2 regions of the Paenibacillus sp. sgz302164 genome follow, and region 2 is predicted to be linked to the other one. Evidence: predicted binding sites of a transcription regulator. Region 2 holds the regulator's gene; the other holds the start of a gene.
What was found. Region 2 encodes NrdR, which represses ribonucleotide reductase genes. Its sites were predicted from a motif close to AACACNATATATNGTGTT; they were not measured.
Positions count from the first base shown of each region.

Region 1: AC0LWT_RS00810 (adenosylcobalamin-dependent ribonucleoside-diphosphate reductase) is a predicted target of NrdR. The motif match lies at 2,952-2,969, and genes of this name have one in related genera.

Region 1 is NZ_JBVYOL010000001.1:207,012-213,507, reverse strand. Features, by position in the region: gene AC0LWT_RS00820 (glycoside hydrolase family 88/105 protein) at 1-1,514, shown strand, start outside; gene AC0LWT_RS00815 (hypothetical protein) at 1,505-2,005, opposite strand; gene AC0LWT_RS00810 (adenosylcobalamin-dependent ribonucleoside-diphosphate reductase) at 3,050-5,671, shown strand; gene AC0LWT_RS00805 (hypothetical protein) at 5,933-6,478, opposite strand.
Region 2 is NZ_JBVYOL010000001.1:607,474-613,969, reverse strand. Features, by position in the region: gene ytaF (sporulation membrane protein YtaF) at 1-219, shown strand, start outside; gene coaE (dephospho-CoA kinase) at 238-834, shown strand; gene AC0LWT_RS02710 (lytic transglycosylase domain-containing protein) at 831-1,454, shown strand; gene AC0LWT_RS02705 (alpha/beta-type small acid-soluble spore protein) at 1,541-1,765, opposite strand; gene nrdR (transcriptional regulator NrdR) at 1,875-2,354, shown strand; gene AC0LWT_RS02695 (YcdB/YcdC domain-containing protein) at 2,497-4,863, shown strand; gene AC0LWT_RS02690 (aminoglycoside phosphotransferase family protein) at 4,865-5,767, shown strand; partial or broken gene AC0LWT_RS02685 (SDR family oxidoreductase) at 5,779-5,928, shown strand; gene AC0LWT_RS02680 (hypothetical protein) at 6,152-6,385, opposite strand.

The DNA.
Region 1 (6,496 bases), 400 kb from region 2:
CCTGCCGGCTGGAGGGGCGTGCCGAAGGGCCTCTGACGGTATGGATCGACGGCGAGCAGGTGGCGGTATGCAAGCAGGCCGGAGATTTTCAAACGGACCTTGAGCTTCCTTCCGGCAAGCGCCAAGTGCTGGTCAAAAGCGTATGCGGAGCGGACCGCTGGGGCTTCTCGCTCCGCCTGTTTGCGGGCGGCGCTTTATGCGCTTTCGTGCAGCCGTGCCCCATTCAAGGGCACGCGGAGCCCTGGCTCTACGCCGGAGTCGTTGACGCGAACGATGCCGGAAAGCCTTCCGGCATTATGACGATGTCGCGGCTGCTGGACGAAGCGTCCGGCACGGAGAACGGCGGAGCGGGCCGGGTCTATTGGCAGCTGGACGCCCCCGGTGCGCGGCCCCGCCCGTTCTATGAGAATGCGATGCTCAGCAATAAATGGACGACGAGCGGAGCGACGAACTTCGGCCGATGGGATTACCCGCTGGGCGTGACGATGTACGGACTGCTGCAGACGGGCCGGGTGTTGGATCGCCCGGACCTCATCGAATATGCGGTTTCGCATATTCGCGCTTGTACGGACATGTACGAATACTCGCTCTGGGATCGGCAGGAGTACGGATTTCCGGCGCTGAACCAGCAGTTGGTGCTGATGCGCATGCTGGACAACTGCGGTTCTTTCGGCTCGGCCATGCTGGAAGCTTATCCGGACTGCGAGGATTCCCGCTTTCTTGCGATCGCTGACGTCATCGCCGATTTTATTGCCAACCGCCTGGAAAGAAAGCAGGACGGCGTCTTTTTCCGGGAATGCCCGGGGGAGTATGCGGAAAATACGATGTGGGCGGACGATTTGTACATGAGCACGCCTTTCTTGCGGAGATATGCCGCAATTAAGGGAAGCCCGGCGTTTTTGGACGAGGCCGCCAGACAGTTCCTGCTGTTCAAAAGCTATTTGTACATGCCCGAGCAAAAAATCATGTCTCACGTATTTGATTTTAAATACGGCCGGGCGACCGGAATTCCGTGGGGACGGGGAAACGGCTGGACGATTTTCTCCCTGTCGGAAGTGCTGGAGGCGCTGCCGCAAGCGCATCCCGACCGTCCCGCACTGATCGAGTTCTTCAATCAATTGTGCGAAGGCTACATGAAACTGCAGGGAGACAACGGATTGTGGCATCAAGTGCTGAACGATCCCGAAGCATATCAGGAGGCCTCGTGCACGGCCATGTTCGCCTATGCTTTCGCGCGCGGCGTCCGTTTCGGCTGGCTCAGCGACCCGGCGCCGTATATGAAAGCCGCGTTTAAGGCATGGGAAGGCCTGAGCCGGCTTGCGATCGACAGCCAAGGCAACGTTCACGGCGTATGCAGCGGCTCGCGGTACTCGTTTACGGCGGAGTACTACAAGGATGATTTGCTTACCGTCCTCAATGATAACCATGGTATCGGCATCATGATGCTGGCCGGAACCGAGGTGCTGAAGCTGAAGCTTTGGCAGGATGTCAGGGAGCATATTGCTCAAGCGTGAATAAAGTTCAGCCCATTTGCTTGTTTGCAAATGGGCTTTTTTTGCTGCGCCGGGATGGGGGTGGGGAGAGCGCGAGGGTGATGGATGGTTTGCTTGCGCTGCAACCGCCCCAAGATGCAAAGACGGCACAGGCCAGGCCGTTCGTGAGCGGGTTGGGAGCGCGAGAACCTGCTCTGCCGGAAACCCCGACCGCCGGAGCCGGCAGCACAATTTGCCTGGTTGCGCGCAGAAAGCCTGATAAAAAGGTCTTTTGCCTGCAGATACGCTGACAAACGAACAATTCCTGCAATTGTGGGAGGCTTTTCACCGAAATGGGCCGCTCCCAGCGAAAAAATCTGCACTTTCGCAAGCTGTTGAAAAACCCCCACGTTAGAGGAGATAGCCATAATCTGCCTGGCCGCACGAAAAAACCTGCAAAAATACATGAATTTGCGTCCTTGATCGCTGTCCACGAACAATTCCTGCAAAAGTGCAGGCTTTTCACCGAACACATAGACTCATGCTCACTTTCAGCGAAAAAGCCTGCACTTTTGCAGGTTTTTCGCCAAAACAAGCGAATTTCGGAGAAAAAGCCTGCACTTTCGCAGTTTTTTTCCTAGCAAGCTGATTTTGTCCAGTCGTGCAGTCCCACGACCTATACCTGGAGAGGCGCAAGCCCAGAAAAGGCGGCTGTCCCCAAATTAGCCGCACTCGTTCTCCTAGCCCTCGTAGAGTGTCGCGACTTGCTCGGGCAGCCTGCACTTTTGCAGACTTTCTTCCGGCCAAGACGCCTCACCGCCCCATTTTGCTGCACTGCAGCTCATGCTGCCAGGTGACGCGCCCCCTCTAGTTCCCTCGCCCCGTCACATTCGGCAATCTGACTTTCGCGGGCTTTCCGGTCTGTCAGTGCCGTTGGTTTCCCAACGGGTACCGGCATGCATGGCCCTATTGTGAATGCGAACCCCATATGAGGCCTTGTGGGGCAGTCGACTTTCCGATTCCGGGTCTTTCTCCGAACCAATGATTGAGGCGACCGGGCGGCGATCCTTTTTTTTCATAGCCGAATCGTGAAAAGCAAGCATGCAAATTGGCGAATCAATCTGTCTTCTGAACGCGGTCGCTCATCTTCGATGGAGGGCATCCTTTAGCTTTGCAGAACTCGAACGAAAAAAGAAAAACTTACGAACCTATGTTCTAATTTTTGTCGGTTTGTGGTATACTGGATCTATGAAAAACGAACCGAAATTCGGGTTACAGCCGGGGGGCCGCGTCCTGCCTGGAAGGTCGCTTACGGCAAAAAACTGACCGGCGATTAATATCCTGAGCGATAAAATAAATCTGAGATAGAGAGCAATAGCAAGGAAAAATCCGAAAAACGAATATAAGCTTGCACTAATCGCCGAATTTAGTCCAAAACCTATTAGATGCACAAAATATAGTGTTGTATAATGGAACTCGCACACAATATATTGTGCTTCTACATATTTTATCAAGATATGCTTGACCTATGTTGTTGCATAATTTTGAGGCCTATTGGGAGGGTGTTGTTGTTGGAAATGATGCAAACAAGGAAGAAGTTGGATGGTTTAAGCGAGAAAATCTTTTTGGACCGGTACGCGCTTAAAAATGCGGATACCAGCCTGGCCAAGGTTGGCGATACCGTGCTTGTTCTGACGAAAGATGATCCCAAATTTCCAGCTAAAGAAGTCGGCGAAATCATAAGCCGCGACGGCAAAACGGTCAAGGTGAGGACACGCAGCGGCGAAGTCGTCGAATCCGCGGTGGAGAAGCTCACTTTAAATATAGAAAAAACTCCCGAAGAAATGTGGGACAGGCTGGCGGGAGCGATGGCTTCCGTAGAGACGACCCCGGAGAAAAAGAAAGAATGGACAGAGAAGTTCCGGTACATTCTCGACGATTGGAAGCTTGTTCCGGGCGGCCGGATTGCGGCCGGTGCCGATGCCAGCGACGAGCTGACGCTGTTTAACTGCTACGTCATCCCTTCCCCGCAAGACAGCCGCGGCGGAATTATGAGCACATTGAGCGAAATGACCGAGATTATGTCCCGCGGCGGCGGCGTTGGCATCAATCTGTCCTCCTTGCGCCCGCGGCGTTCCGTTGTCAAAGGCGTTAACGGTTCTTCCAGCGGCGCGGTTTCGTGGGGCGGATTGTTCAGCTATACGACAGGGCTGATCGAACAGGGCGGAAGCCGCCGCGGCGCGCTTATGCTGATGATCAACGACTGGCACCCGGACCTGGAGGATTTTATTACCGTGAAATCCACGATGGGACAGATTACGAACGCGAACTTGTCCGTTTGCGTCAGCAACGGTTTTATGAAAGCTGTGAAAGAAGATCTGGAGTGGGAACTTGTGTTCCCGGATACGACTGATCCTGAATATAACGACAAGTGGGACGGCAATCTCGACGCCTGGAAAAAGCTCGGCAAAGAAGTTAAGCATTACCGCACCGTGCGGGCCCGCGACGTATGGCATACGATTATCGAATCGGCGTGGAAATCGGCGGAGCCCGGCGTTGTGTTCATGGAATATTACAACCAAATGTCCAACAGTTGGTACTTCAACCCGATCATCTGCACGAATCCGTGCGGCGAGCAGGGGCTGCCGGCGTGGGGCGTATGCAACTTGTCGGCCATTAATCTTTCCAAGTTTTACGATGCCGACAAGCATGATGTGGATTGGGAAGACCTGGCTACAGTCGTTCGTTATTCGACGCGCTTCCTTGACAACGTTATTGACAAAACGCCGTATCATTTCGAAGAAAACCGGCTCAATCAGCAGGGCGAGCGTCGCGTGGGCTTAGGAACCATGGGGCTGGCAGAGCTGATGATTAAGCTGAAAATCCGTTACGGCAGCCCGGAGTCGCTGCAATTCCTGGACAAGATCTACGGCTTCATGGCCAAAGAAGCGTATCTGGCGTCAGCGGAAATTGCAGGCGAAAAAGGCTCCTTCAAACAGTTCCATGCTGAGAAGTTTTTGCAAAGCGGCTTTATGAAAAACATGACTCAGGTATATCCCGAAGTCGGAGCCGCTATTCAAAAGAAAGGCATGCGCAACGTAACGGTCATTACCCAGGCTCCTACCGGCAGTACGGGAACGATGGTAGGCACTTCCACGGGAATCGAACCTTACTTCGCTTTCGAGTATTACCGTCAAAGCCGTCTTGGCTTCGATAAACAGTATGTGCCGATCGCACAGGAGTGGAAAGATCAGCATCCAGATCAGGACTTGCCGGATTACTTCGTCACCGCGATGTCGCTGACCGCGGAAGACCATATTCGTGCCCAAGCCGCTATTCAAAAATGGGTGGATAGTTCGATCTCCAAAACCGCCAACTGCCCGTCCGATTTTACGGTGGAAGAAACGAAAAGGCTGTACGAATTGGCATTCGATCTCGGATGCAAAGGCGTAACCATCTATCGCGACGGCAGCCGCGACGTGCAGGTGCTCAGCACCAGCGCTGAGAAGAAGGAAGAAGCTGCGGCGCCGGCGGAAAAATCGCCGAAAGAGCAGGAAGCCGAAACATTCGCCGACATTTCGAGTCAGCTCGCCGTCAATGTAGACGCGAAAACGGAGCAGGTTTTCGATAAACAATACAAACGCCGTCCGCAAGTATTGCGCGGCGCCACGTATAAAGTCAACACGCCTTTCGGCATGGCGTATATTACGATTAACGATATGAACGGCACGCCAAGCGAAATCTTCCTGAACGTAGGCAAGGCAGGCTCCGACGTATTCGCCATGTCCGAGGCGCTGGGCCGCGTGTGCTCGTTGTTCCTGCGGTACGGCGATCACGGCGATAAAGTGAAGCTGCTCGTGAAGCATCTCAAAGGCATCGGTGGCTCCGGCGCTATCGGTTTCGGCAACAACCGCGTCGAATCGATCGCGGACGCGGTCGCCAAAGCGCTCGAGCAGCACGACGAAGTGATGAACGAATCGGACGATGCGCGGAGTTTCGTGACCGCGACCAGCGAAGTGCCGGATGCCCCGGCACCTGCTGCGGCCAGCAGCTACAGCGACGGAGGCCACAGCCATAGCGCGCCTGTTCAGGACGCGTCCGCGTCGAAGGACCTGTGCCCATCTTGCGGCTCAGCATCCTTGATCAACAGCGAAGGCTGCAAGAACTGCGCCAACTGCGGCTACAGCAGATGTTCATAAAAGAAAGCCAGGGCGATGCCCCTGGCTTTTTTTCAGCTGTGTGAAATTCCAGAGCTGCTCTGGTTTTCACGTTGAAGTTAAGATAATACAAGAAAACGGGTCAAATTCTGGATAAACTCCAGGCTTTGACCCGTTACCATTTATATCTGAACGCAAGGATCCAAAGTGATAAAGTTTAAAGCAAAATAAAATTATTTGGGGGGAGAGACACGTGGCTTGACAAAAAAAGAGCCACATTAAACTGCGGCTCTCATAATAAACTTAACGCCCGCCAGTATTTGTAGCCCAGACAGGATACCAGCCTTTATCAGCGTGCTTTGTGTTATAAACAACTGCATTACCGTCATCTTGAACAACTAGAATGTCGCCAGAAAGGTCAGCTGGCACATTATTTCTTCCGTAATGGCCTGGAGCCCATAATTCGGGAGCAAATCTCCATATAGTATAGCCTTTTACCCTTTCTTGTAAACCAAGAGCTTGTGGGGAAGAAGGAGGTTGGTTTGCGGCGAAACCTAAATATTCGGGATAATATGATTTGTAATAACCAGCAGATGAATCATAATAATCAGCATGAAAATTAACAGTGTCTGAAGCCCAGAGAGACGTTGTGGTATTATTGAAATTCTTATAAAGTACTAGATTTCTATCGTTCTGAAAGATGAGGGAATATATACCATTATTCGAAGTTAACACTTGACCTTTTTCAAGTGTTTCACCAGCTACGAGCGTACTCTTTGCAGACGCTGCTGAGACAATAGAGAGCTGAAGCATGAATACCGCAAACAAAATTAATGAGATCTTTTTCATAATAACCTCTTTTCTAAA
Region 2 (6,496 bases):
CTGGCGCTATCGCTCGACGCATTCGGAGCAGGGATCGGGGCGGCTCTTATCGGGTTTGCGCCATTACTTACGGCGGCTGTCATCGCTTTGGCGAGCGGAATATTTATTGCGACCGGACTTCGCATCGGGTTTCGCTATGCGGAGATCAACTGGATGAGGAAGCTGTCGATTCTTCCGGCATGCGTGCTTGTATTGATGGGAATCATGAAAATGTTCTAATGGCAAGGAGTTTTTCGGATGAATATCGGGTTAACAGGAGGAATCGCTTGCGGCAAAAGTACGGTTAGCGCCATGCTCGTCCGCCGCGGCGCCATATTGATTGATGCGGACAAAATCGCCCGCGATGTTGTGGAGCCCGGCAGCCCGGTTCTTGCCAGGGTTGCGGAGCAGTTCGGACAAGCCGTTATTCAGCCGGACGGATCTTTGAACCGCAAAAAGCTGGGCGAGATCGTTTTCGCGGACAAAGATGCGCGCAAGCTGTTGGAGAGCTTGCTGCATCCCGCGATTCGCGCGCAGTTGCTCGAGCAAAGAGAGACGGCCGAGCGGGAGCATCCGGACAAGTTGGTCGTTGTCGATGTGCCGCTGCTGTATGAATCCGGTTATGAACATATGTATCAAGAGATTATGGTCGTCTATGTGCCCCACGAAGTGCAGCGGGAACGGCTGATCCGGCGCGACGGGCTCTCGGAAGCCGAGGCCGACAGGAGGCTTGATGCGCAAATGCCGATCGAAATCAAGCGCGAGCGCGCCGATATCCTCGTTGACAACAGCGGATCTTTGGAGGAAACGGAGCGGCAGATTCGCGAATTTTGGTTAAGAAAGGGGCTTACATGACATTTTTTCGGAAAAAGCGCGCTTTCGCTCTTCTGCTGATTTGTTTTGTTATGCTCCTCTTTATGAACAGTTCTTTTATCGGCCGCAAGCTGTACCCGATTTATTACGAGAAGGAAATTCGACAAAGCGCGGCGAATCATCATACAGATCCTTTTCTCATTGCGGCGATCATTCGGGTCGAGACGAACTACAAGCATCATCTGGAATCGAGCAAAGGGGCGATCGGCCTCATGCAGCTTATGCCGGACACGGCGGCTTGGATCGTCGAGTCCGCGAATATGGGCTCTTTTTCACAAGAAGATTTGCTGCAGGCGGACATTAACATCAATCTCGGAGCTTGGTACATCAGTTGGCTGATGAAGCATTATGACGGCAATTTGCCGTACGCCATAGCCGCATACAATGCAGGCCAGGGCAATGTCAACCAATGGAAAAGAAACGAGGTTTGGGACGGCACGGAAGCGAATATCAGCCGGATACCTTTTGGGGAAACGCGTCATTATGTGCAGCGGGTGCTGTATTACTATGAGAAGTACAAAAAACTTTACACCGAGCAGTGGATCGAAAATGCTTTATCCGCTTTAGCGGCGGGCAATCCGGGCTCTCTCAAAGATTTTTGATGAAAAAAGAAAGAAGCATTGAACCCGCTCCATCGAAGGAGCAATGATTCAATACTTCTCGCGGGACGTTAGCCTTTATTCAAGGGTTACTTGAATTGTCCGGCTAATTGCTGCTCTGCGATTTGTACCAGGCGACGAGTAATGTGACCCCCGATGGCACCAGTATCACGAGTCGCCATGTTGCCGTAGTAGCCATCTTGCGGGATGGCGATACCCAGCTCTTGAGCAACTTCGTATTTCAACTGATCCAGCGCGGCATTTGCTTGAGGAACGACTAGAACATTGCTGCTGCGAGATTGTCCTGCACCCATGTTGTTCACCTCCTTGTCGTTGGTAATCCTATTATGTGCGTTTCGCTCCTGTTCATGACAAGTAACATATGGTAATTGACGTTCAAAAGAAAGGAGAGTTAAGAGGCCAGTGAGATGCCCATTCTGTGACTACAACGGTACGAAAGTGCTCGACTCCAGATCCGCCAACGAAAATAAATCGATCCGCCGCCGCCGGGAATGCGAGAAATGCATGAGACGGTTTACGACGTTCGAAATGGTAGAGGAAACCCCGCTGATCGTCATCAAGAAGGACGGCAGCAGAGAAGAGTTCAGCCGGGAAAAAATGTTGAGAGGCCTGATCCGGGCCTGCGAGAAGAGACCTGTTTCCATGGAGAGGCTGGAAGTTATCGTCTCGGAAGTAGAGATGCAGCTTCGCAACACCGCGCATGCGGAAGTGGACAGCCGGGCCATCGGCGAACTTGTTATGGAGCAGCTGTACCCGGTCGACGAAGTGGCGTACATTCGGTTCGCTTCCGTCTATCGCCAGTTCAAAGATATCAATATGTTTTTAAAAGAATTGACAGAAATATTAGGCAAGCATGAAGGCGGATTTATTCCCAAAAAATAAGCAAAGCCGTCGCGGTTCTTCTTGACGAAGAGCTGACGACGGTTTTATTTTGTTTCCTTGATAAGAACGGAACTATTTGTAATTGGGCACGTACATATTGATGGGCTTTGCAAAATATTCAAATTTTGGGAGAGTGATGTTGTTGAATGCACGTCCAAAAATAAATGGGATGACCGGCAAGCTTGCCGTATTATCCGTTTTGAGCATGAGTCTGCTGCCGCTGCCGGCTTTTGCAGGCGAAAGCGTAACCGTCGAAGTGCAGGGCATGTCCGCCGCGGTTCCGATTGCCGATACCGTTCAGGTGCCGCCGGTCAAACAGGCGGAAGCCAAAATTACGCAGGAAGAAGCGGTAGCGAAAGTCAAGGCTTTATTTCCCAGACTTAAGGATGCCCGGGCAGCCCAGGTGCAGTTGGGAGATACGAATACATATCCTCCTCAATATCAAAATGTCTGGACGATCAACTGGGAGTTCAGCACCGGTTCTAACAGCAGTTACGGTTTGACGAGCAAGGTTGATTCCATTACCGGCGAATTGCTGCAAACCAGCTTTTATTTCCAGGCCGCCGACGGCGAGGCGTACTATCCGCCGAAAAAGACCGAAGCGGAAGCCCTCGAATCGGCAAAAGATTTTATCCGCAAGGCAGCGCCTTCGATCGGGTCCGACAGCTTGAAGCTTGAACAACAGCCGAGAATAAGGGAAGATGCGCTTTTTGGTCCTGTTCAATATTATTTTACGTTCACTCCTTTCATAGACGGCCTCGCAAGCGGGGACAATATTTCCGTGACCGTAGACGGCAACGGGGAAGTTACGGGTTATTACCGAACCAAAGCGTCGGAACAATATCCGTCTTCGAAGCCGGCTGTCAGCCAGGATGAAGCGCTTAAAAAATACGAATCGAGCGTTCATTTGAATTTGCAGTATGTTCCGTTGTATAAACCATACGCCAGAGAAAAAAGCTGGTTTCTCGGCTGGGCTCCTTTGCGCGGCGATGTGAGCATCGATGCGCAAACCGGCAAACTGCTGGATGAAACGGGCAAAGACCTGAAATCGGACATTGAGCAGCTTTCTGACGTCGGCAAGACGGATCAAGTTTTTGTTCCGACAGCGGGGAAAGGAGACGGCCAACTGCTGACGGCCGAGCAGGCAGCCGGGCTCGCGGAGCGATTGGAAGCCATTCCGGCGGATCGGAAGCTGATCGGAAAGGAATTAAATGCCTATTGGGAAAATAACCGGCAGGTGTGGAACTTGAGCTGGTCCAATCAAACGCCTTCTTTTGGCGGGTATGAAAAGCAATCCACAGCCGTCGTTGATGCGAAAACGGGGCGAATTCTCGATTTTCAGGCAGACGGATTCGGGTATGGGTCCCCATTGGTGAATGAAGCGTCAAGAGAGGGGCAAAAGCAGGAAGCGATTGCGCAAAAGGCGGCGGACGGGAAGGCGCTGGCTCTCATTAATCAATTGTATCCGAATGCCGAGGAACTCAAATTGATGTCGGCGGATTCCCCGGCCAATGGCGGGAACGGTTTGTTCGTGTACCGCTATCAGCGTATATTCAAGGGGCTTCCGGTCAGCGGCGATACGACTTCGATCACGTTGAACGCGCAAGGCGCACTGAAAAGCTATCACAGTACCCGCGAGGAAGATATGGATGCGAAAGTGTCCTCACTGGAGGCGGCTACAACGAAAGAAGAAGCTTTCAAAATCTTTATGGAAGGCACGGCTCCCGTGCTGCAATACCACAAGTTCGGCGGCTTTTATTCGGGAACTACAGGGTATGCGGAACCGGTGCTTAAGCTAGTTTATCAGCAAAACTACAAGGACAGCACACAGGCCGGATTTATAATCGATGCCGTTACCGGCAAATGGCGGGAAACTTTCCAGTTATCCGGCGAAGGCGGCGGAAATGTGCCGGCGCCACCTGCCGATATCGCAGGACATTGGGCGCAAAAAGATTTGGAGTCGCTTGTTCAGCACTCCATTTTGAAGGCCGATTCCGAAGGCAAGCTGCATCCGGATGAGGCCATTACGCTCGGCGACTGGCTGCAGATGACCGCGAAAGCGCTGAATCCGCATTATGAGGATTCGATTTTTTACGCGAACAACGGCTCGCAACCGCAGCTGCATTTTGAGGATGTGGACAAAGAAAATGCTTATTATGCGGCCGCCCAGTTTTATATTCAATCTCAGTGGCTCGATCCCCGCAAAACCCCGCGGCTGGAGCCGGGCAGCATGCTGACGAGGGAAAAGCTGGCCGCTCTGCTTGTCAAGTTCCTCAAATACGACAAGCTGGCCGCGCAGCTGCAAAACAATGCGAAGCTCGGCTATGAAGATGCCGACCTCATTGCGGAGAAGGGCGCCGTTGCTCTCGCCGCCCAACTCGGATTGCTGGACGGCATCGACGGCAAGCTCGATCCGCAGGGCACTGTGACGAAGGCGCAAGCGGCGACTGTGCTCATGAGAGTCGTATACTTGCAAGGAAAACTGGACCAGAGGATCGGTATACAATAATATGATCCAACTGCCTGAACATTTCAGCCGCACGATCATTGGCGTCCATAAGGAAAAAGGCGAACAGTGGCTGGACGATTTCAATGAACTGATCGCTTCCATTGAAGCCAAATGGTCGCTGCGGGTGCTTCCTTCCTATTCGCTCAGCTATAACTTCGTCGCTCCGGTCGTATATAGCGGAGGGGAAGAGGCCGTTTTGAAGCTTGGAGTCCCTTCCAAAGATACGGCTGCGGAAATTATGGCGCTCACGTGCTTGGAAGGCCGCGGAATGGTCAAACTCCTCCGTGCCGATGCCGATATGGGATTGATTTTGTTGGAAAGGCTGAAGCCGGGGAACACGTTAAAATCCGTAGCGGATGACGAAACGGCGGTGCTGATCGCCGCATCGGTGATGAAAAAACTGCGGGCGGCCCCGCCGGCGGAGCCGGCTTTTCCGACTGTGGCGGGATGGTTTCAAGGCTTTGAGCGGCTGCGAAAGCATTTTAACGGCGGAACCGGGCCTTTCCCGAAGGCAATGATAGAGAAGGCGGAGCTGCTGCTTTCCCGGCTGCAGTCCGCTCCCGGCAAACAGTACCTGCTCCATGGCGACCTGCATCATGAGAATATACTATCCGCCGAACGCGAACCTTGGCTGGCCATTGACCCCAAGGGAGTGATTGGCGAACCTGAGTATGAAATAATCCCTTTTTTAATGAACCATGTGCCGCCGGAGCAAGCTTTACAAGCTACCGAACGCAGAATCGACCTGTTTGTTGAGCAATTGGATCTGAACAAGGAAAGGGTGCTTGTCTGGGCGTACTGTCACGCGCTCCTTGCCGCCTGGTGGCATATTGAAAGCGACAGCGGAGGGGAAGAGGCCTGTATTCGCCAAGCGGAACGATTCGATCTTTTATTAAGGAGCTGAGCCGCCGGGGTCATTCGCAGCATCCTTCGGGACGGATCGGAAAGCCTGAAGATATTGCCAGAGCCTACTTGTGCCTGACCGACCCGGGCAACGATTTCGTTACGGGAATCAACCTGGTAATCGATGACGGGATGATGCGGAAGATGATTTATGAGGAATAAACAAATATCCAGTTATATTTTTCGGGTTTTGGCAAGCGTAGATTCGATAAACACCGGGTCTGGCGTCATGAAAGAGGTATCGCGCAATTTTCTTACGCCAACCGGACGTTTTTGCAAGACATGTTTTTTTGCCATCAAAAGACGGTGGTGCCGGCGTTGTGCAATGGCTCTTTCCTAATGAGCGCCTGTCCCGGCGCGGATTGTAGTGCTGCACGGCGGGTAGTTATTCGGCGGATTGGCAGGCTGGTCGGGGGTGAAAAACCTGCAAAAGTGCAGGTTTTTCCTGCGAAATTGGCTTGTTTTGGCGAAAAACCTGCAAAAGTACAGGGATTTTTGCTGAAAGTGAGTCTGCGTCCATGTATTCGGTGAAAAGCCTGCACTTTTGCAGGAATTGTTCGTGGCGAATGATCAAGGACGCAAATTCATGTATTTTTGCAGGTTTTTCATTGCCGGTCATCCATTTCCGGTGGATGTAATCGTTTGTCACCCGCAGGGTGATTTTTTTGTTTGCATAATTTCGGGCTGTATGGAAAAAATGGAAATCATACTGATGCCGGAGGTACCGTTG